DNA from 4 places in the Bradyrhizobium sp. SZCCHNRI3052 genome. Region 2 is predicted to be linked to each of the others. Evidence: predicted binding sites of a transcription regulator. Region 2 holds the regulator's gene; each other region holds the start of a gene.
The links. The regulator PhoB, encoded in region 2, activates phosphate uptake and scavenging genes when phosphate is short. The targets are predictions, from matches to a motif close to TGTCATNNANCTGTCAT.
Positions count from the first base shown of each region.

Region 1: ugpB (sn-glycerol-3-phosphate ABC transporter substrate-binding protein UgpB) is a predicted target of PhoB. The motif match lies at 2,087-2,103, and genes of this name have one in related genera.
Region 3: QW887_RS01705 (glycerophosphodiester phosphodiesterase family protein) is a predicted target of PhoB. The motif match lies at 2,350-2,366, and genes of this name have one in related genera.
Region 4: phnC (phosphonate ABC transporter ATP-binding protein) is a predicted target of PhoB. The motif match lies at 2,956-2,972, and genes of this name have one in related genera.

Region 1 covers NZ_JAUETW010000004.1:217,567-222,577, forward strand. Annotated here, with positions in the region: gene QW887_RS14590 (MarR family transcriptional regulator) at 1-35, opposite strand, end outside; gene QW887_RS14595 (organic hydroperoxide resistance protein) at 205-630, shown strand; gene QW887_RS14600 (CaiB/BaiF CoA-transferase family protein) at 752-1,954, shown strand; gene ugpB (sn-glycerol-3-phosphate ABC transporter substrate-binding protein UgpB) at 2,157-3,476, shown strand; gene ugpA (sn-glycerol-3-phosphate ABC transporter permease UgpA) at 3,527-4,408, shown strand; gene ugpE (sn-glycerol-3-phosphate ABC transporter permease UgpE) at 4,408-5,011, shown strand, end outside.
Region 2 covers NZ_JAUETW010000008.1:2,900-7,910, reverse strand. Annotated here, with positions in the region: gene QW887_RS21255 (HoxN/HupN/NixA family nickel/cobalt transporter) at 1-574, opposite strand, end outside; gene QW887_RS21250 (trypsin-like serine protease) at 751-2,067, opposite strand; gene phoB (phosphate regulon transcriptional regulator PhoB) at 2,215-2,922, opposite strand; gene phoU (phosphate signaling complex protein PhoU) at 2,939-3,655, opposite strand; gene pstB (phosphate ABC transporter ATP-binding protein PstB) at 3,686-4,507, opposite strand; gene pstA (phosphate ABC transporter permease PstA) at 4,504-5,011, opposite strand, start outside.
Region 3 covers NZ_JAUETW010000001.1:368,655-373,665, reverse strand. Annotated here, with positions in the region: gene QW887_RS01710 (TROVE domain-containing protein) at 1-1,282, shown strand, start outside; gene QW887_RS01705 (glycerophosphodiester phosphodiesterase family protein) at 1,366-2,346, opposite strand; gene QW887_RS01700 (3' terminal RNA ribose 2'-O-methyltransferase Hen1) at 2,542-3,921, shown strand; gene QW887_RS01695 (polynucleotide kinase-phosphatase) at 3,930-5,011, shown strand, end outside.
Region 4 covers NZ_JAUETW010000016.1:172,104-177,114, forward strand. Annotated here, with positions in the region: gene phnE (phosphonate ABC transporter, permease protein PhnE) at 1-44, opposite strand, end outside; gene phnE (phosphonate ABC transporter, permease protein PhnE) at 41-925, opposite strand; gene phnD (phosphonate ABC transporter substrate-binding protein) at 1,021-1,953, opposite strand; gene phnC (phosphonate ABC transporter ATP-binding protein) at 2,033-2,842, opposite strand; gene QW887_RS31190 (DapH/DapD/GlmU-related protein) at 3,017-3,679, shown strand; gene QW887_RS31195 (alpha-D-ribose 1-methylphosphonate 5-triphosphate diphosphatase) at 3,676-4,860, shown strand; gene QW887_RS31200 (DUF1045 domain-containing protein) at 4,867-5,011, shown strand, end outside.

The DNA of each region.
Region 1 (5,011 bases), on a different contig from region 2:
TGGAGCGGCAGGTCTGCCGCGGACTTCTTTCGCATCGAGGTCACCACAGGTCGATCCTATCGGCATCTTGAGCCCGCACGCCTCGGATCGACAACGGGCCCGGCGCACCGATCACGAATTTTCTACCGAACAATTATATTGTACACAATCTAATTGTGTGCAATATGGCCGCGCTGAATTCGTCCATCCAACCAGGAGACACCCATGTCCGTGAACGTGCTCTACAAGACCAGCGCCAAGGCCACCGGCGGCCGCGACGGCGAAGCCGCTACCCTCGACGGCTCGCTCAAGGTCAAGCTTTCCACCCCGAAGGAGCTCGGCGGCGGCGGCGGTGCCGGCAACAATCCGGAGCAGTTGTTTGCGGCCGGCTACGCAGCCTGCTTCATCGGCGCGATGAAGTTCGTCGGCTCGCAGGGCGGCCCCAAGGTTCCCGCCGACACGTCGGTGACCTCGACGGTCGGCATCGGCCCGCGCTCCGAAGGCGGCTTCGGCATCACCGTCGAGCTCGCAGTGTCGCTGCCCGGACTCGCCAAGGCCGACGCCGAAGCGCTGGTCGCCAAGGCGCACGAGGTGTGCCCCTATTCCAACGCCACGCGCGGCAATGTCGACGTCAAGCTGAGCGTCGTCTGAGCTTCAATTCCGTCATGCGGCAGGACGGCCTCCGTTGTCCTGCCGCATGGCAGCCCCCGTTTGCGCCGCCGCCGCAGCAATGCTTAATGATCGCGAGCTGAAACCAACCTCGCGACATCCGATGACACCCCAATTTGCTCCCGGCGCCATGGCCGGCCTGCGCGTGATCGATCTGACGCGCGTGCTCGGCGGCCCCTATTGCACGCAGATCCTGGCCGATCACGGCGCCGACGTGATCAAGGTCGAGCCGCCGGCCGGCGACGAGGTGCGCGACTGGGGTCCGCCCTTCCACGATGAGGACGCCGCCTATTTCGTCGGGATCAACCGCAACAAGCGCTCGATCGGCCTCGACCTCGCCTCCGAGGGCGGCCGCGCCGTGCTGATGCGGATGCTCGAGACGGCCGACGTGCTGATCGAGAACTTCAAGCCTGGCACCTTGGAGAAGTGGGGCATCGGCAGCGACACGCTGCGCGAGACATTCCCCAAGCTGGTGCACTGCCGCATCTGCGGCTTCGGCGCGGATGGCCCGCGCGGTGGCAATCCCGGCTACGACGCGATCATCCAGGCGATGACCGGCATGATCGCGGCGACCGGTTCGCCGCAGAGCGGACCGATGCGGATCGGCGTGCCGCTGGTCGACATCACCACCGGACTCTATGCCGCGATCGGCATCCTGATGGCGCTGTCGGAACGGCAGCGCTCGGGCATCGGTCAGTTCCTCGAGGTTACGCTGTATGAGACCGGCCTCGCGATCATGCATCCGCATACCGCAAACTACTTCATGCATGGCAAGCCGCCGTCGCTGACCGGCAACGAGCACCCGAACCTCGTTCCGTATGCGATCTTCGCGACCAAGACCGACGATATCTTCATCGGCGTCGGCAATGACGGCACCTTCCGCAAGCTCGCCAAGGAGATCGGCCGCCCCGAACTCGGCACCGATCCGCGCTTCGCCCGCAACAAGGATCGCGTCGCCAACCGCGAGGCGCTGCGCGCCGAGCTTGCCGCCGTGTTCAGCCAGTTCGAGGCGGAGCCGCTGTGCGACCGGCTGCTCGCGGCCGGTCTGCCGGCAGGACCCGTGCAGAAGATCGACCAGGCGCTGACCAATCCGCACACGATCTACCGCGGCGATGTCATCGAGAAGGACTGGTACAAGGGCGTCGCGTCGCCGATCCGGCTCGAACGCACCAAGCCGAGCCTGCGCTCCACCCCGCCGAAGTTCAGTCAGCACGCGCAGGAGGTGCTGACCGAGTTCGGTTACACGCCGAGCGAGATCGAGGCGCTGCTGTCCCAGGGCACGGTGTGCGCCGAGCGCAAGCGCTGAGGCGCCATCAGCCTGTCGTCTCTCACCGCCAGCGCCGGCCGGGGCACCGCCCCGGCGCGGCGCCGTCTCCCGCAAGTCGCTGCGTTCCGCCGCGATGAACGCGCTTTCCGCTGACGATCCAACCGGTTATACATTCACGAAACTGTCATCTCGCGCTGCTACGGCCGCGACGCCGATGACGTTTCACGGGAGGTATTCTTTAATGTCACTTCGCCAATTCTGGACGGCCGCGACTGCGGCAGTCACGCTGGTCCTGAGCGCCGCAGCACCTGCGCATGCCGTGACCGAAATCCAGTGGTGGCATGCGATGACCGGCGCCAACAACGACGTCATCGTCAAGCTCGCCAACGATTTCAACGCCTCGCAATCCGACTACAAGGTCGTCCCGACCTACAAGGGCAACTACGCCGACACGATGAATGCCGGCATCGCCGCCTTCCGCGCCGGCAATGCGCCCCACATCATGCAGGTGTTCGAGGTCGGCACCGCCACCATGATGGCCGCCACCGGCGCCGTGAAGCCGGTCTACAAGCTGATGCAGGACGCCGGCGAGACGTTCGACCCGAAGAGCTATCTGCCTGCGATCACGGGCTACTACTCGACCTCCAAGGGTGAGATGCTGTCGTTCCCCTTCAACTCGTCCTCCACGGTGATGTGGGTCAATCTCGACGAGCTGAAGAAGGTCAACGCCGAGATCCCGAAGACCTGGCCCGAACTGTTCGAGACCGCCAAGAAGCTGAAGGCGGCCGGCCATGCGACCTGCGGCTTCTCGGGCTCGTGGGTCACCTGGGTCAATCTCGAGCAGCTCTCCGCCTGGCACAACGTGCCGCTGGCCAGCAAGGCGAACGGTCTCGACGGCTTCGACACCGTGCTGGAGTTCAACGGTCCGCTGCAGGTCAAGCATCTCGAAAACCTGGTCGAGCTGCAGAAGGACAAGACCTACGACTATGCCGGCCGCACCAACACCGGCGAGGGCCGCTTCACCTCGGGCGAATGCCCGATCTACCTGACCTCGTCGGCGTTCTTCGGCAACGTCAAGGCCCAGGCCAAGTTCGCCTTCACCGCCGCGCCGATGCCGTATTATCCGGACGCCAAGGGCGCGCCGCAGAACTCGATCATCGGCGGCGCCTCGCTCTGGGTGATGGGCGGCAAGAGCGCGGACGAATACAAGGGCGTGGCGAAGTTCCTGACCTTCCTCTCGGACACCGATCGTCAGGTCTACATCCACAAGGCCTCGGGCTATCTGCCGATCACCAAAGCGGCCTATGCGAAGGCCAAGGCCGAGGGCTTCTACAAGGATCAGCCCTATCTGGAGACGCCGCTGCTCGAACTGACCAACAAGGAACCGACGGAGAATTCCCGCGGCCTGCGTCTGGGCAACATGGTGCAACTGCGTGACGTCTGGTCGGAGGAAATCGAGCAGGCTCTGGCCGGCAAGAAGACCGCCAAGCAGGCGCTGGACGCTGCCGTCGAGCGCGGCAACCAGATGCTGCGCCAGTTCGAAAAGACGGCCGTGAAGTGAGGCCATGAGCCGGCAGGCCGCCCCGCGGCCTGCCGGCTCGCCGACCGACCATGCAGAAGAACGCCATCTTTCAGTCAAAACTGCTGCCGTTCGTGCTGGTCGCTCCCCAGCTCGCGATCGTGCTGATCTTCTTCTATTGGCCCGCGATCCAGGCCGTCATCCAGTCGTTCCTGCTGCAGGACGCATTCGGCCTGTCCACGAGCTTCGTCTGGTTCGAGAACTACGCCGACCTGCTCAGCCAGCCGGACTATTTCCAGGCCATTCTCCGCACCTTCGGCTTCTCCTTCGCCATCGCGCTCTCGTCGCTGTCGGTCGCACTGCTGCTCGCGGTCATGGCGGATAAGCCGCTGCGCGGCGTCACGCTGTACCGGACGCTGCTGATCTGGCCCTATGCCGTGGCGCCGCCGGTGGTGGGCGTGCTCTGGATCTTCATGCTCCACCCGTCGCTCGGCGTGATCTCGCGCTATCTGCGCGCTGTTGGCATCGACTGGAATCCGCTGCTCGACGGCGACCAGGCGGCGCTGCAGATCATCCTCGCGGCCGCCTGGAAGCAGATCTCCTACAACTTCCTGTTCTTCCTCGCCGGGCTGCAGAGCATCCCCCGGAGCGTGCTCGAGGCCGCCGCGATCGACGGCGCGCGGCCGATGCGGCGGTTCTGGACCGTGACCTTCCCGCTGCTGTCGCCGACCATCTTCTTCCTGCTGGTCATCAACATCGTCTACGCCTTCTTCGAGACCTTCGGCATCATCGACACGATGACCCGCGGCGGTCCTGGCAAATCCACCGAGACGCTGGTCTACAAGGTCTATACCGATGGCCTGCTCGGCGGCAATCTCGGCTCGTCGGCCGCACAATCCGTCGTTCTGATGGTCATCGTCATCGTGCTGACGGCGATCCAGTTCCGCTTCGTCGAGCGCAAGGTGACCTACTGATGGTCGAGCAAGAAGGCATTCGACGCTACGTCGCGCACGCCATCCTGTGGATCGGAATCGCGATCGTCGCGTTCCCGGTCTATCTCGCATTCGTCGCCTCGACGCAGGACAATGCGGTGATCGCCAACGGGCAGATGTCGCTGCTGCCTGGCGGGCACTTCCTGTCGACCTACTATCAGACGATCTTCGTTGGCACGAGCGGCTCGACCCGCGAGCCGGTTGCGACCATGCTTTTGAACTCGCTGGTCATGGCGCTGCTGATCGCCGTCGGCAAGATCGCGATCTCGATCATCTCGGCCTATGCGGTCGTCTACTTCCGCTTCCCGTTCCGCATGGCGATCTTCTGGCTCATCTTCATCACCCTCATGCTGCCGGTCGAGGTGCGCATCTATCCGACCTACAAGATCGTCGCCGACCTCCACATGCTCGACAGTTATGCCGGGCTCGCGCTGCCGCTGATCGCGTCCGCCACCGCCACGCTGCTGTTCCGCCAGTTCTTCATGACGGTGCCGGACGAGCTGCTGGAGGCGTCCCGCATCGACGGCGCCGGGCCGTTCCGCTTCTTCTGGGACACCCTGCTGCCGCTGTCGCGCACCAACATGG
Region 2 (5,011 bases):
GTCCCACCAGGCGGAGCACCGGGCGCAGCAGGCGGAAGAGGATGCCCCGTCCGGAGCTTCCGGCGGTTTCCATCTCGGACTGCGGCTGTGCGGCGCGGCGCCAGAGGTTCACGAACAGAATGAGGTTCGCCAACGCGATCAGCAGCAGGAAGCCGGCCGACACCGACGTGCCGATGACGCCGCCGATCGCCCTGATCGCGCTCTCTTCATCCAGGAGGTCGGCGCCGGCGATGAGGCTCACGACGATGGTGGCGATGACGACGACGCTGGAATGGCCGAGCGCAAAATACAGGCCGGCGGCGCGCGGGGCGCTACCGTCCTGCACCAGCTTCCGTACGACGTTGTCGATCGCCGCGATGTGATCCGCATCGACCGCATGGCGCAGTCCGAGCAGCCAGGCCAGCATCGCGGTGCCGACGATGGTGGGCCGGTCGGCGTAGAGCGCGAACGCCCAGGCCCAGGCGAGCGCGTTGGCGGCGACCAGCCCGCCGACGAGCGCAACGTTGCGGCCGGGCTGCGATCGCCACCACAGCAGCCGAGGGGCACGAGGATGATCAATTTGAACAATCGTCATACTCGGACTATAGCAAGAGCCAGGCCAGTTCGGTAAAGCCCCCCGCTGCAGGCAAAAACTGCAGGAAAACGTGGGCGGCCCTTCCCGGATTGCCCTCTCGCTTGGCAACCCGCTATCCAGTCACGCACAGATCATGACCAGCGGCGGGACATCTTCTTCTCTCGCCCCTCCTTCGCTCACCGCATCGAGGCACTCTGTGCCGTGATCTCGCGCCGCACGACCGCCTCGAACTGGCTCGCGGGGGCGGCGAACATCAGCCGGGTCTCCTCGTGGAACGCCGAGAAGATGCCGACCACGGCCGGCTGTCCGCCGACGTCGGCCATGATGGGGGAGCCCGAATAGCCGAAATTGGCGAGGCAATGCACCGTCAGCAGCATCTCGTCCTTGGTCATGCCGGCGCTGCAATTGCGCTGGCCGGTCGGCGAATAGCGCCGCTCCTGGCCATAGCCGATCTCGGAGATGGTTCCGGCCGTGGTCGCAGCCTGCAATTCCTCGCGCGTCAGCGCCCTGACCTCAACCGGCTTCGACGGCAGCGCGTCCTTCAGCACGATCAGTGCCCAATCGGCGGGCGAGCGGTCGAGCGACCATCTGTCGTGCCGGGTCGGGACGAAATCGGGCGCCACGATCAGCTTGTCGGCGACCGACGATGCCGCCGGCGTGCCCCTGTTCATGCCGGCCAGGAAGCGGACGTTGCCGGGGCTGACCTGCGCCACGCCGTTGAACACGCAATGCGCCGCGGTGAGCACGACGCGCGGCGCGACCAGCGTGCCGGTGCACCAGCCGCCGGTCGAGTATTGCGCGACGGTGACGACGCCGATCGACGACGCCGGCCACGAGGTGGGATCGACGACCTCGCCGATGTGGCGGTCGAGCCCGAGCAGTTGCTCCGGACGCGGAGCGGCGATGCCGGCCTCCGCCGATTCCGGCTTCGGCCGCCAGGCCGCAATGGCACTCTGGGCCTGGACGCGCTGCGGCTCGGTCAACTTGACCCGCTGCACGTCGCGGCCGGCCGATCGCACGCCGCTACGGCCCGCCATCACCAGCCAGGCATAGCCCTGCACGACGTCCTGTTTCACACCGCGGCCGTCGAGCAGCATCAGGCCGAGCATGTATTGCGACTGGGCGAAGCCCTGCGCCGCGGCGCGGCTGAACCAGCGGCCGGCTTCGCCGTAATTGCTCGCAACACCTTCGCCGTTGACGTAGGCGATGCCGAGATAGTGTTGCGCGACAGCGAGCCCCTGATCGGCGGCCTTGCGGTACCACGCCAGCGCCTCGGCGGGGTTGCGCGGTTGGCCCCAGCCGAAGGCGTGCATGAAGCCGACGTCGAACTGCGCCCGCGCATCGCCCTTGGCGGCCAGCGGCAGCAGCCGTCGCATCGCCGCCGCATGCTGCCCGTTGCCTGCCGCCGCGACCGCGTCTTCGAGCTCGGCGGCCGTGGCGCCCGCCGCGCCGCCGAGCAGCACGGCAAGAGATATGATGATGGTCTTGATCAAGGGCGTCCGCTGGCACCGAAACATCGTGACGGGCCACGAAGCAGACACGATCAAGACGGCGGCGGCGTGGCGGAAAGCGGACCGCGATCTCCTCAATCGGGCCGCCTCGCGTCTCACACCTGCTGCGTCCTCACGCCCGATCGCCCCTTACACCTGCTCGCTCTTGGCGAAGCGATCATCGAGCGCATAACCGGCGCCGCGCACGGTGCGGATCGGGTCCTGCTCGCGGCCGGGATTGAGCAGCTTGCGCAGGCGGCCGATATGGACGTCGACGGTGCGCTCGTCGATGTAGATGTCGCGGCCCCAGACACTGTCGAGCAGCTGCTCGCGGCTGAACACGCGGCCGGGATGCTCCAGGAAGAACTCGAGCAGGCGGTATTCGGTCGGGCCGAGATCGATCGGCCTACCAGAGCGCGCCACGCGGCGCTTCTCGCGGTCGAGCTCGATGTCGCCATAGGACAGCACGGTCGCCAGCCGCTCCGGACTCGCCCGCCGCAGCAGGCCTTTCACCCGCGCCAGAAGCTCCGGCACCGAGAACGGCTTGACGATGTAGTCGTCGGCGCCGGTCGCGAGGCCGCGCACGCGCTCGCTCTCCTCGCCGCGTGCGGTGAGCATGATGATCGGCAACTGCCGGGTCTCGGTCCGCGCCCGCAGGCGGCGGCACAGCTCGATGCCGGACAGGCCCGGCAGCATCCAGTCGAGCACGACGAGATCGGGAACACGCTCCTTCAGGCGCGTGTCGGCCTCGTCGCCGCGCGCCACGGTCTCGACCTCGTAGCCTTCGGCCTCGAGGTTGTAGCGCAGCAGCGTCGTCAGCGCCTCCTCGTCCTCCACCACCAGAATTCGGGCGCCCATGTCTGAACCGTCTCTCTCAGTTGCCGGGGATCGTCGATGCGAAGCTCGTCATGTCGCCCTTCGGGCGCTTGTCCATGATCTGCTGGCCTTCGATCATATAGAACACCGTCTCGGCGATGTTGGTCGCGTGATCGCCGATGCGCTCGATGTTCTTGGCGCAGAACATCAGGTGGATGCAGAACGAGATGTTGCGCGGATCCTCCATCATGTAGGTCAGGAGCTCGCGAAACAGCGAGGTGCAGATGGCATCGACTTCCTCATCGCCCTTCCACACCGTCATCGCCGCCGGCAAATCGTGCGCGGCATAGGCGTCCAGCACCGTCTTGACCTGCGACTGCACGAGATCGGTCATGTGCTCGAGCCCGCGGATCAGCTTCAGCGGATGGAAGTCGCTCTCCAGCGCCGCGACGCGCTTGCCGATGTTCTTGGCGAGATCGCCGATACGCTCCAGATCGGTCGCCACGCGCATCGCGCCGACGATCTCACGCAGGTCGACCGCCATCGGCTGTCGCCGGGCGATGGTAAGAACGGCGCGCTCCTCGATGATGCGTTGCAGCTTGTCGACCTCGGCGTCGGTGGCGACCACCTTCTGGCCGAGCGCGATGTCGCGTCGCACCAGCGCATCGACGGAATCGACGATCAGCCGCTCGGCGAGGCCGCCCATCTCCGATACCAGACGGGTGAGGTCCTGCAGATCGCTGTCGAACGCCTTGGCGGTATGTTCACTGGCCATGATGATCTCCTGAAGACAATGTCGTCGGCGTCAGCCGAACCGGCCGGTGATGTAATCCTGGGTCCGCCGATCGCTCGGCGAGGTGAAGATCTTGCTGGTGTCGTCGAACTCGATCAGCTCGCCGAGATACATGAAGGCGGTCTTGTCGGAGACGCGCGCCGCCTGCTGCATGTTATGCGTCACGATGGCGATCGTATAGTTTTCGGCGAGTTCCTGAATCAGCTCCTCGACCTTGGCGGTCGAGATCGGATCGAGCGCCGAGCACGGCTCGTCGAACAGGATCACCTCCGGCCGGACCGCCACGGTACGCGCGATGCACAGCCGCTGCTGCTGGCCGCCGGACAGCGACAGGCCCGAGGCGTTGAGCTTGTCCTTGACCTCGTTCCACAACGCGCCGCCGCGCAGCGCCTTCTCGACCCGGTCGTCCATCTCCGACTTGGAGATCTTCTCATAGAGGCGGATGCCGAAGGCGATGTTCTCGTAGATCGTCATCGGGAACGGCGTCGGCTTCTGGAACACCATGCCGACCCGGGCACGCAGCAGGTTCAGATCGAGCTTGGGATCGAGGATGTTGGTGTTGTCGAGCATCAGCTGCCCGGTCGCCCGCTGCCCCGGATAGAGATCGTACATCCGGTTGAAGATGCGCAGCAGCGTGGACTTGCCGCAGCCGGACGGGCCGATGAACGCGGTGACGCGGTTGGTGCCCAGCGACAGGTTGATGTTCTTCAGCGCATGATGGTCGCCGTAGTAGAAGTTGAGGTTGCGCGCGGTCACCTTGGCCGGCGCATCCGGAAGCGCCTTGCCGTGAAGAGCGTGATTGGGCTGACTGACGGAGACGGACAGTTCGGTCATTTGGTGTTCCTCTCGGCGCCGAGAATGCGTGCACCGATGTTCAGGGCGAGCACGGCCAGAGTGATGAGAAGGGCTCCGCTCCAGGCCAGTTGTTTCCAGTAGGCATAAGGGCTCTGGACGAAATTGTTGATGGTGACGGGCAGGTTCGCCATCGTCTTGGAAAGGTTGAGGCTCCAGAACTGGTTCGACAGCGCGGTGAACAGCAGAGGCGCGGTCTCGCCGGCGACGCGGGCGGTCGCCAGCAGCACGCCGGTGATGAGGCCCGAGCGCGCCGCCCGATAGGCGATGCGGCGGATCACCAGCGAGCGCGGCAGGCCGAGCGCAGACGCCGCCTCGCGCAGCGGGTTGGGCACGAGCAGCAGCATGTCCTCGGTGGTGCGCAGCACCACCGGGATCACGATGACCGCCAATGCAAGGGAACCCGCGAGTGCCGAGAAGCCGCCCATCGGCACCACGACCGCACCATAGATGAACAGGCCGATGATGATCGAGGGCGCCGACAGC
Region 3 (5,011 bases), on a different contig from region 2:
GCTCGCGCCCGAGCAGGCGCTGCAGCGCACGCTGATGAGCTGCCTGCTGTGGGAGGACCAGTTCTACGAGGACGGGATCGCGATCGCCGAGCGCATCAAGGCGCTGGTGCCGCTGGTCGAGCCGCGCGAGGTGGCTCAGCTCGCGGTCCGTGCACGCGAGGAGATGAAGCTGCGGCATGCGCCGCTGCTCGTCGCCCGCGAGATGGCGCGGCTGCCGACGCACCGTGCGCTGGTCGCCGAGACGCTGTCGCGCATCATCCAGCGGCCGGACGAGATGACCGAGCTGCTGGCGATCTACTGGGCGGATTCTCTGGGTCCGCAGCAGCAGCGCAAGCGGCAGCCGGTCTCGGCGCAGGTCAAGAAGGGGCTGGCGAAGGCGTTCGCCAAGTTCGACGCCTATCAGCTCGCGAAGTATGACCGCGAGGTACCGGTGCGGCTTCGCGACGTGCTGTTCCTGGTGCACGCCAAGCCCAGGGATGCCGCCCAGGAGGCGGTGTGGAAGCAGCTCGCCGATGGCGGGCTGCCGTCGCCCGACACCTGGGAGGTCGCGCTCTCGGCCGGTGCGGACAAGCGCGCGAGCTTCGAGCGGCTGCTCTCGGAGAAGCGGCTCGGAGCGCTGGCGTTGCTGCGCAACCTGCGCCTGATGCAACAGGCCGGGGTGTCGCGGTCGATTATCGCGGCCGCGATCGAGACGATGCGGACGGACAGGATCCTCCCGTATCGGTTCATCACGGCGGCCCGGCACGCGCCGGACTTCGAGCCCGAGCTCGAGGCCGCGATGCTCCGGTCGATCAAGGGCTACGCGCGGCTTCCGGGCCGCACGCGGCTGCTGATCGACGTCTCCGGCTCGATGTTCGCATCGCTGTCGGCGAAGTCGGAGATGACGCGCGCGGACGCGGCGTGCGGGCTGGCGATCCTGGCCCGCGAGGTCTGCGACGAGGTGGAGATCTTCACGTTCAGCGACAAGGTCGTGAAGGTGCCGCCGCGGCGTGGCTTTGCGCTGCGCGACGCGATCCTCGGATCGCAGCCGCATTCCGGGACCTATCTCGGGCGTGCGGTGGGCGAGGTCGACCGCAAGGGAGACCGCCTGATCGTCTTCACCGACGAGCAGAGTCACGATGCGGTGCCGGCGCCCAAGGCGCGCGGGACCATGGTCAACGTGGCGTCGTACCAGCACGGGGTCGGCTACGGACCCTGGACGCGGGTCGACGGCTTCTCCGAGGCCGTGATCGCCTGGATCGCGGCGCATGAGGAGACTCTGCGCGGCGCGACCCTGCACTGACGACAACGGACCCGGACGCGTCACGGACGCGCCCGGGTCTTCCGTTAATCAGGCACATTCGGCGCCGACTTGCGCTGCCTGCTTCAAGGCGTCTGCTTCAGCAGCGGCGCCACGGTTTCGATCTCGTCGGTCATGACGCCGCCGGTAAAGTTCTTGGGCAACCTGGCGATGTCGTCCGGTGTGTCCAGCCCGGCCGAGAAGGCCTCACCACTATAGGAGCCGACGACGAAGACGCTGCTTTCGGCGCGCGTCATGCGCGCGAGGAATCGGTCCGGCCAGCCCCACAGCCACGGCGCGACATTGATCGGGACCAGCACCATCATGTTGTGGCACGCGGACGGCACCAGGCCGGTCCAGCCATAACCGAGATAACGGACCAGGCAGCTCTTCAGCATGCCGCGCGACATGACCTTGAGATCCGGCAGAGACGCCCTGAGCGTCGCGATCGGCGCGTCGCCGCCATAGACCGTCAGTCGCGCCCGTCGCGCGCCAGGCAAGCGCGCCAGAGCATCCGCCAGCAGTCGGCCTTCCGCCGGATCATTGCTCTTGACGTTGATCAGGAAAGCCTTGTCCGGAAAGGCTGCGAGCACCTCGTCCAGCGACGGCATCAGGCCGACGCCCTTGCCGCGGAATGGAAAGGTGCGGCCGCCATCGGCGGTGTAGCCATAACCGATATCGAGCTGCCGTAACGCCGTCATCGCATGCTCGCGCGTGACGCCCTTGCCATCGGTGCGACAGTCGAGCGTCCAGTCATGGAACACCGCGAACTGGCCATCGGTGGTTGGGTGCACGTCGAATTCCACGATATCGGCGCCGGCCAGAAAGCTGGCGTGCATCGAGGCGATGGTGTTCTCGAGATACTCATGCGTCGGCGGCAGCATCCGCGCCGCGGTGCAGGTTTCGCTCGTCAGGCCGGTGCGATCGAACTGCTGTGACAAACCGCGATGAGCCAGGAGATGCAGCCGCCCAGCCTCCTTTGTCACCTGCAGATTGGCGTTGTTGAAGAACATGAAGCCGGCGCAGATCAGCACCAGCAGCCCGGCGATTTTCAGGACTCTGCTCATGCGATGTCAATTCCATGACGATTCGAGCCGAATTGCGTCCCTGCCCTCGTTCTGCGCAAGAGCCGTCTTGCGGAGATGGTGCACCTTTTGTCCAACGCTCCCAGAGCCGATGCGAAAGCGAATGCGAGAACGGCCACCGCCAAACTTTGGCTTCGAAGCACTGGATCGCTGTTCCTTCATCCGGTATCTGACCTCATGTTTCTGTCCATCGCCACCACCCATCAGCCTGCCACCGATCTCGGCTACCTGCTCAACAAGCATCCGGAGCGGCTGCACGAGCTCGAGCTCACCTTTGGCAAGGCGCTGATCTTCTATCCCGAGGCCAGCGAGAGCCGCTGCGAGGCGGCGCTGGTGCTCGACGTCGACCCGATCGGCCTCGTCCGCGGCAAAGGCCAGAGCGACGGGCTGCTCGACCAATATGTCAACGACAGGCCCTATGCCGCGTCGTCGTTCCTGTCGGTCGCGCTGAACAAGGCGTTCCGGACCGCGATGAACGGCGTCAGCAGCGCGCGCCAGGAGCTCGCCGACAGCGCCATTGCACTCGAAGCGGTTGTGACACCCCTGCCCCTGCGCGGCGGCGAAGCCGTGCTGCGGCATTTGTTCGAGCCGCTCGGCTGGCAGGTCGATCTCACCGCGATCCCGGGACCGCAAGGCGATCCGTCGAGCCGCTACGTCCGGCTCACCTTGCGCGGCACCGCGCGGCTCAGCGCGCTCCTCAATCATCTCTACGTGCTGATCCCCGTCATGGACGACGCCAAGCATTATTGGGTCGGCGACGAGGAGATCGACAAGCTGCTCAAACGCGGCGAAGGCTGGCTCGACGCCCACCCCGCCAAGGAGCTGATCGTGCGCCGCTATCTGCGCCATCGCGGCGTGCTCGCGCGCGCGGCGCTGGCCCGGCTCGCGCCGGAGACGCAGGACGAGGCCATCGAGCCCGAGGCGCGCAGCGAGTCAGAAGAGACACTGGAGGCGCCGACCCGCCTCAACGACCTGCGCATGGCCGCCGTGGTCGAGGCGTTGCGGGCGAGCGGCGCCAAAATTGTCGCCGACCTCGGGTGCGGCGAAGGCAGGCTGCTGCAGCTCCTGGTCCGCGAGCGCTGGGTCGACAGGCTGATCGGGCTCGATCCCGCCGTCCGCGAACTGGAGCGCGCGGCCAAGCGGCTGAAGCTGGGCGCGCCCGGCGCGCCGCCCGAGGGTCGCGTCATGCTGTTGCACGGTTCGCTCACCTATCGCGATGCGCGCTGGGCCGAGGCCGATGCGGCGGCACTGGTCGAGGTGATCGAGCACCTCGATCCCGACCGACTGCCGATGCTCGAGCGCGTGGTGTTCGGCGCAGCGCGGCCGCGCGCGGTGATCGTTACCACGCCGAACGCCGAATACAACGCACTGTTTCCGAGCCTGCCCGCCGGGCAGTTCCGCCACCGCGACCATCGCTTCGAATGGTCGCGCGCCGAGTTTGCCGACTGGGCGCAGCGGATCTGCGCAACCTTCAACTATCAGGCCGCCTTCTCCGGCATCGGCCATCACGACGAGAGCCATGGCGCGCCGACGCAAATGGCCGTCTTCACCCGCTGAGCAATTCCATGAACATCGACATCCCCGATTTCGCGCTGATCGTGCTGATCGGCTCGACCGGCTCCGGCAAGTCGACCTTTGCTGCGAAGCATTTCCTGCCGACCGAGGTGATCTCCTCGGATCATTGCCGCGCGCTCGTCGCCGACGACGAGACCGACCAGGGCGTCTCCGCCGACGCGTTCGACATCGTCCGCGAGATCGCCGGCAAGCGGCTGAAGCACCGCCGGCTCGCGGTGATCGACGCCACCAATGTGCGCCCCGCCGACCGCAAGGGCTGGGTCGAGCTGGCGCGAAAATGGCATGCGCTGCCGGTCGCGATCGTGTTCGATCCCGGCATCGACGTCTGCATCGACAGAAACAAGTCGCGGCCTGAGCGCAGCTTCGGCGGCCCGGTCGTGCAGCGCATGGTCTCGGAGGTCCGCCGTGGCTTCGGTGGCCTGCAGCGCGAAGGCTTTCGTCAGGTGTGGAAGCTCGACAGCGTCGCGCGCATCGAGGCCGCCACCATCGCGCGGCAGCCGCTGTGGACCGACAAGCGGCACGACACCGGGCCGTTCGACATCATCGGTGACGTCCATGGCTGCGCTGATGAGTTGCAGGCGCTGCTGGCGAAGCTCGGCTATCAGGTCAGATGGCGCGATGACGACGGCCGGCGCGCCGTCAGCGTCACGCCGCCCGCAGGCCGCAAGCTCGTGTTCGTCGGCGATCTCGTCGACCGCGGCCCGCAATCGCCGGACGTGCTGCGCATCGTCATGGGCATGGTCTCGGCAGGCACTGCCTATGCCGTGCAGGGCAACCATGACCGCAAGTTCGGACGCTGGCTCGCCGGTCGCAAGGTCACGATCGCGCACGGCCTGCAGGCCACGATCGACCAGCTCACCGGCGCGGATCGAAGCTTCCGGGACAGCCTGCCCGGCTTCCTCGACGGCCTGCGCAGCCATGTCTGGCTCGATGGCGGCCGGCTCGCGGTGGCGCATGCCGGGCTGAAGGAGGAGATGATCGGCCGCGGCTCCGGCGCGGTGCGCGAGTTCGCGCTGTATGGCGAAACCACCGGCGAGATCGACGAGTTCGGCCTTCCCGTGCGCGCCGACTG
Region 4 (5,011 bases), on a different contig from region 2:
CGCTCGGCGAGCTGCTTCGGGTCGGGTGAGCCGGAGATACTCATGTGCGGGCCTCCGAGCCGAACAGGCGGCCGCGCAGCCAGCCGGCACCGATGTCGATCAGGAACACGGTGACCACGATCATGACAAGAATGGCGCTGACGTCGGAATAGTAGAACTTGCGGATCGCGACCACGAGCTCCTGGCCGATGCCGCCGGCACCGACGAAGCCCATCACGGACGCCTCGCGCACGTTGATCTCGAACCGCAGCAGCGTGTAGCTGGAGAAGCCGGCGATGACCTGGGGCAGCACGGCAAAGCGCATGCAGGACAGCCAGCTCGCGCCGGTGGCGCGCACGCCCTCGACCGGCTTCATGTCGGCGTTTTCGACGACCTCGGAGAACAGCTTGCCGAGCGCACCGCTCGAATGAAGGGCGATGGCGAGGACGCCCGGGATCGGCCCAAGCCCGAAAGCAATGACGAAGATCAGGGCGAACACGACGCTCGGAACGGTGCGGGCGAATTCCAGGAGCCGGCGCACCGTGAAGCGGATCCACGGCGCGGGCGAGGTGTTCTCGGCGGCGAAGAAGTTGAGACCGAATGCGACGAGCATTCCGGCCATCGTGCCGACGTAGCTGATCAGCAGCGTCTCTGCCAGAAGCTTGATCCACTTCTTGAAGCCCCAGAACCATTCGGGCAGATTGGTCCAGACCCGCTGCCCGTCGTCGAGCGTGAAGATGCGATCGAAGTAGCTGATGAAGTTGCCGAAGTAGGTATAGAACGTCCGCGGATTGACCTCGGCACCGATGGCCGCGGCGAAGAGCACCGCCAGGAATACCATGGCGGACAGGGCAAGACGCAATCGACGGCGCGAAACGGCCCGCCGATAGGTCTCGTTCAGAGCCGCAAGCTGCTGGCTCGGAAGGATCGAAACGGCAACAGCCATCGGCTTCGTGCTGCTCTTGGTTCGGACGTGCGAGGGATTCTTCAACGGACGAGCCGGGCCCCACGAGACCCGGCTCACCATCGATGGATCGTCGATCAGGACGCCTTCTTGCGCAGGCTGTCGACGAATTTGATCAGGTCGATCGTGCCATCCCAGTCCTTCGTCGTGGCAGGGTGGAAGCCCTTCTTCTGGCCGTCGGAGAGACGGTCGAAGGCGGCCTTGTCCTTGATCGGCGCATCGAAGAAGGCCTTGGCGATCGCCGATTTCAGATCGTCCGGCAGGTCCGTGTTGTAGGCGTAGGGGCCGTTGATGATCGGCGCCGACTTGTGAATGATGCGGAAGTCGTCCTTCTTCATCGGCGAACCGTCAGCGTTCTTCAGCATGCCCTTGGTCAGCATCTGGGCCAACGTCGAATCGTTGTCGCTCGTCCATTGGTTGGCCGCGATGTCGACAGTCCCCTGCGAAAGGGCCAGCACCGCGTTCTCGTGGCTGCCGGTGAAGACAACCTTGCCAAAATACGTCTCGGCGTCGGTCACGCCCATCTTGTTGAGCTCGAAGCGGGGCACGTTGTTGCCCGACGTTGAGTTCGGATCGACGAGGCCGAGATTCTTGCCCTTGAGGTCTTCGACCTTCCGGTACGGGCTGCTCGCCTTGACGAAGAACACCGAATAGTAGCCGGTGCTGCCGTCGGAGTTGATGTCGTTGGCGAAGGCATCGGTCTTGACCCCGGTGAGCCGGGCGCGGGCAAACGACGCCGAGCCATAGCTCGCGATGTGGATGTTGCCGGCGCGCTGGCCTTCGATCACGGCCGCATAATCGTTGGCGATACGCAGCGTCACCTTCACGCCCAGCTCTTTCGAGAGATAGTTCACGAAAGGCGTCCAGCGCTCGGTGACACCCGAGGCGTTCTCTGCCGGGACCACGGCGAAGGTCAGCTCAGGATACTTCGCCTTCCAGTCCTCGGCTGACGCCGAGGCCGTGAAAGCCAGCGCAGCGACGCCCGCCAGAACGATGCGACGATTGATCATAACATGCCCTCTTGTTGCAGTAAGTAACAGGTCTCGCCCCCGCGCCATGCGGAAGCTCGAGCTTGCAGAAATCCGCGTCTCAGGCCACGGCCGCTTCGCCAAGTACCGGCACCGTTGCCGCCGGTGCCGGATGGATCGAACCCATCACCTCGTCCGCCTCGAGATCGTAGAGTTCACGTGCGATCTGCGCCGTCAGCGCCGACGGCACGTCGTCGAACACGATCCGTCCGGTCGCCATGCCGATCAGGCGATCGCAATAGCTGCGCGCCAGATCGAGCGAATGCAGATTGCAGACGACGGTGATGCCGAAATGCTTGTTGATGCGCAGCAACGCGTCCATCACGATCTTGGTGTTACGGGGATCGAGCGAGGCGATCGGCTCGTCTGCGAGAATGATCTCGGGGTTCTGCACCATCGCGCGCGCGATCGCGACGCGCTGCTGCTGCCCGCCCGAGAGCTGATCGGCGCGCTGCGCGGCGAGGGAGGCCATGTCGAACTGTTCGAGCGCGGACAGCGCCATGGCGACATCCTCCGCTGGCCAGAGCAGCGCCAGCGAGCGCCACGACGGGATTTCGGCCAGTCGCCCCATCAGCACGTTCGTCAGCACGTCCAATCGGCCGACCAGATTGAACTGCTGGAAGATCATCGCCGAGCGCGCGCGCCACTGCCGCAGGTCACGGCCGCGCAGCGCCGTCACGTCGAGATCCTTGAAGAGGACGCGCCCGCCACTCACCGGGCTCAGACGATTGATGGACCGCAGCAGGGTCGACTTGCCGGCGCCGGAACGCCCGATCACGCCGACGAAGCTGCCCGGTGCAACAGAGAAGGATGCATTGTCGACTGCGGCTTTCATGCCAAAACGGCACGTCAGGCCATCCACCACCAGCATTGAATTCTCCAGACGCCTCGCTTTGGCCTATCGCTAGCGTCTGGATTCTACAGTTATGTGACAGGGACACTGCGGCGCCACGTCCGTCCACATGCCGGTCACAGTCATGCAGATGTCACGCCTCTGTCATAGGGGAGATCCAACACCCTCACAGGCGTAGAGACAGGACGCGAGATGGCCGGCAAGTCGCTTTCGATTGAACCTACCGTTGATCCCTCGGCCAAGCTCCAGGACGTGACGCTCGGCGCCTATTGCGAGATAGGCGCCCGCACCATCCTGCAGGAGGTGACGATGGGCGACTACTCCTATGTGGTCAACGATTCCCAGATCACCTACACGAGGATCGGGAAGTTCTGCTCGATCGCGGCGATGACCCGGATCAATCCGGGCAACCACCCGATGCAGCGGGCGACGCAGGCCCATTTCACCTATCGCGCCAGCGCCTATTTTCCAGGAGAGCCGGACGATGCGGAGTTCTTCGCCTGGCGGAGAGAGCATCATGTCCAGATCGGACACGATGTCTGGATCGGCCATGGCGCGATCGTGCTGCCGGGCCGCAACATCGGCACCGGCGCGGTCGTGGCGGCTGGCGCCATCGTCACCAAGGACGTTCCGGCCTATACCGTCGTCGCCGGCAATCCGGCGCGCCCGATCAAGCGCCGGTTTCCGCACGAGGTCGAGCAGCGGCTGCTGGATCTGGCGTGGTGGGATTGGAATCACGAGGCGCTGCGCGCGGCGCTGCCGGATTTTCGCAAGCTCGCGATCACTGCGTTTCTCGACAAATACGAGGCTGCCCTCGACGCGCGCGTCGCGGTGCTGCAGAGTGCCGCCCCATGACCGATATCTGCATCTCGCGAGGCCGCTGCCTCGTCGATACCGACCTCGTAGACACTTCCTTGATCATATCCGGCGGCGTGATCGCCGGCATCGGGACACCGGGACGCCGGTCGGGTCTCGAACTCGATGCGGAGGGGCTCACTGTGCTTCCCGGCATCGTCGACATCCACGGCGATGCGTTCGAGCGCCAGATGATGCCGCGCGCCGGGGTCGATTTCCCGACAGACGTTGCGCTGATCGACAGCGACCGCCAGGCCATCAGCAATGGCATCACCACGGTCTTTCACGCGACGACCTGGTCATGGGAGCCGGGCCTGCGCAGCGCCGACAATGCGCGGCGCCTGCTCGAATCGATCGAAGCGCTGCGCCCGCGGCTCGCAGCCGACACGCGCTTTCATCTGCGTCACGAGACCTTCAATCTCGACGATGAGGAGGAGATCGGCCGGTGGCTCGCCGACCGGCGCGTTGACCTGTTCGCCTTCAACGATCACATGGATTCGACGGTGGCGAGTCTGGACAAGCCGCACAAGCGCCAGCGCATGGTCGACCGCACCGGCCTGCCCGGCGCGGAGTTCGACCGGTTGGTCGCGCGCATCGCCGCTCGCGCCGACGCCGTTCCGGCCTCGATCGCGCGGCTGGCCGAGATCGCACGCAAGGCTGGTGTCCGCATGCTGTCGCATGACGACAACAGCCCGGCCATGCGCAAGGCGTTTCGCAGCCAGGGAGTGACCATCGCAGAGTTTCCGGTCAATGAGGAGACCGCGCGCGAGGCCGCTCAAGGGGACGACGCGATCGTATTCGGCGCGCCCAACGTCGTCCGTGGCGGCAGCCATACCGGGTGGACGAAGGCCAGCGACATGATCGCCAAGGGCCTCTGCTCGGTGCTGGCCTCCGACTACTACTATCCAGCGCCGCTGCTGGCAGCGTACCGGCTTGCGGCCGACGGCGTTCTTCCGCTGGCGCGCGCCTGGGATCTGATCTCGGGCAGCCCTGCACGCGCAGCCGGGCTGGCGGACCGCGGCACGCTCGCCGAGGGCCGCCGCGCCGATATCATTCTGGTCGACGACCGCGTGCCGTTGCGCCCCCATGTCGTCGCCGTGATCGCGTCCGGCCGGCTGGTCTATCTCACCGAGACCGACCGGCTGAACGCCCGGCCGGCGCGTGCCATGGCGGCGGAGTAGCGAACCATGGCCAATCTTCTGCGCTATGCGATCTATTATGCTCCACCAGCGACGGCGGATCTGGCGGAATTCGGCGCGAGCCTGCTCGGATACGACGCGTGGAGCGGCGATGACCGCAGCTTTCCGAGCGAGATCGTCCGCGCGGTTCCAG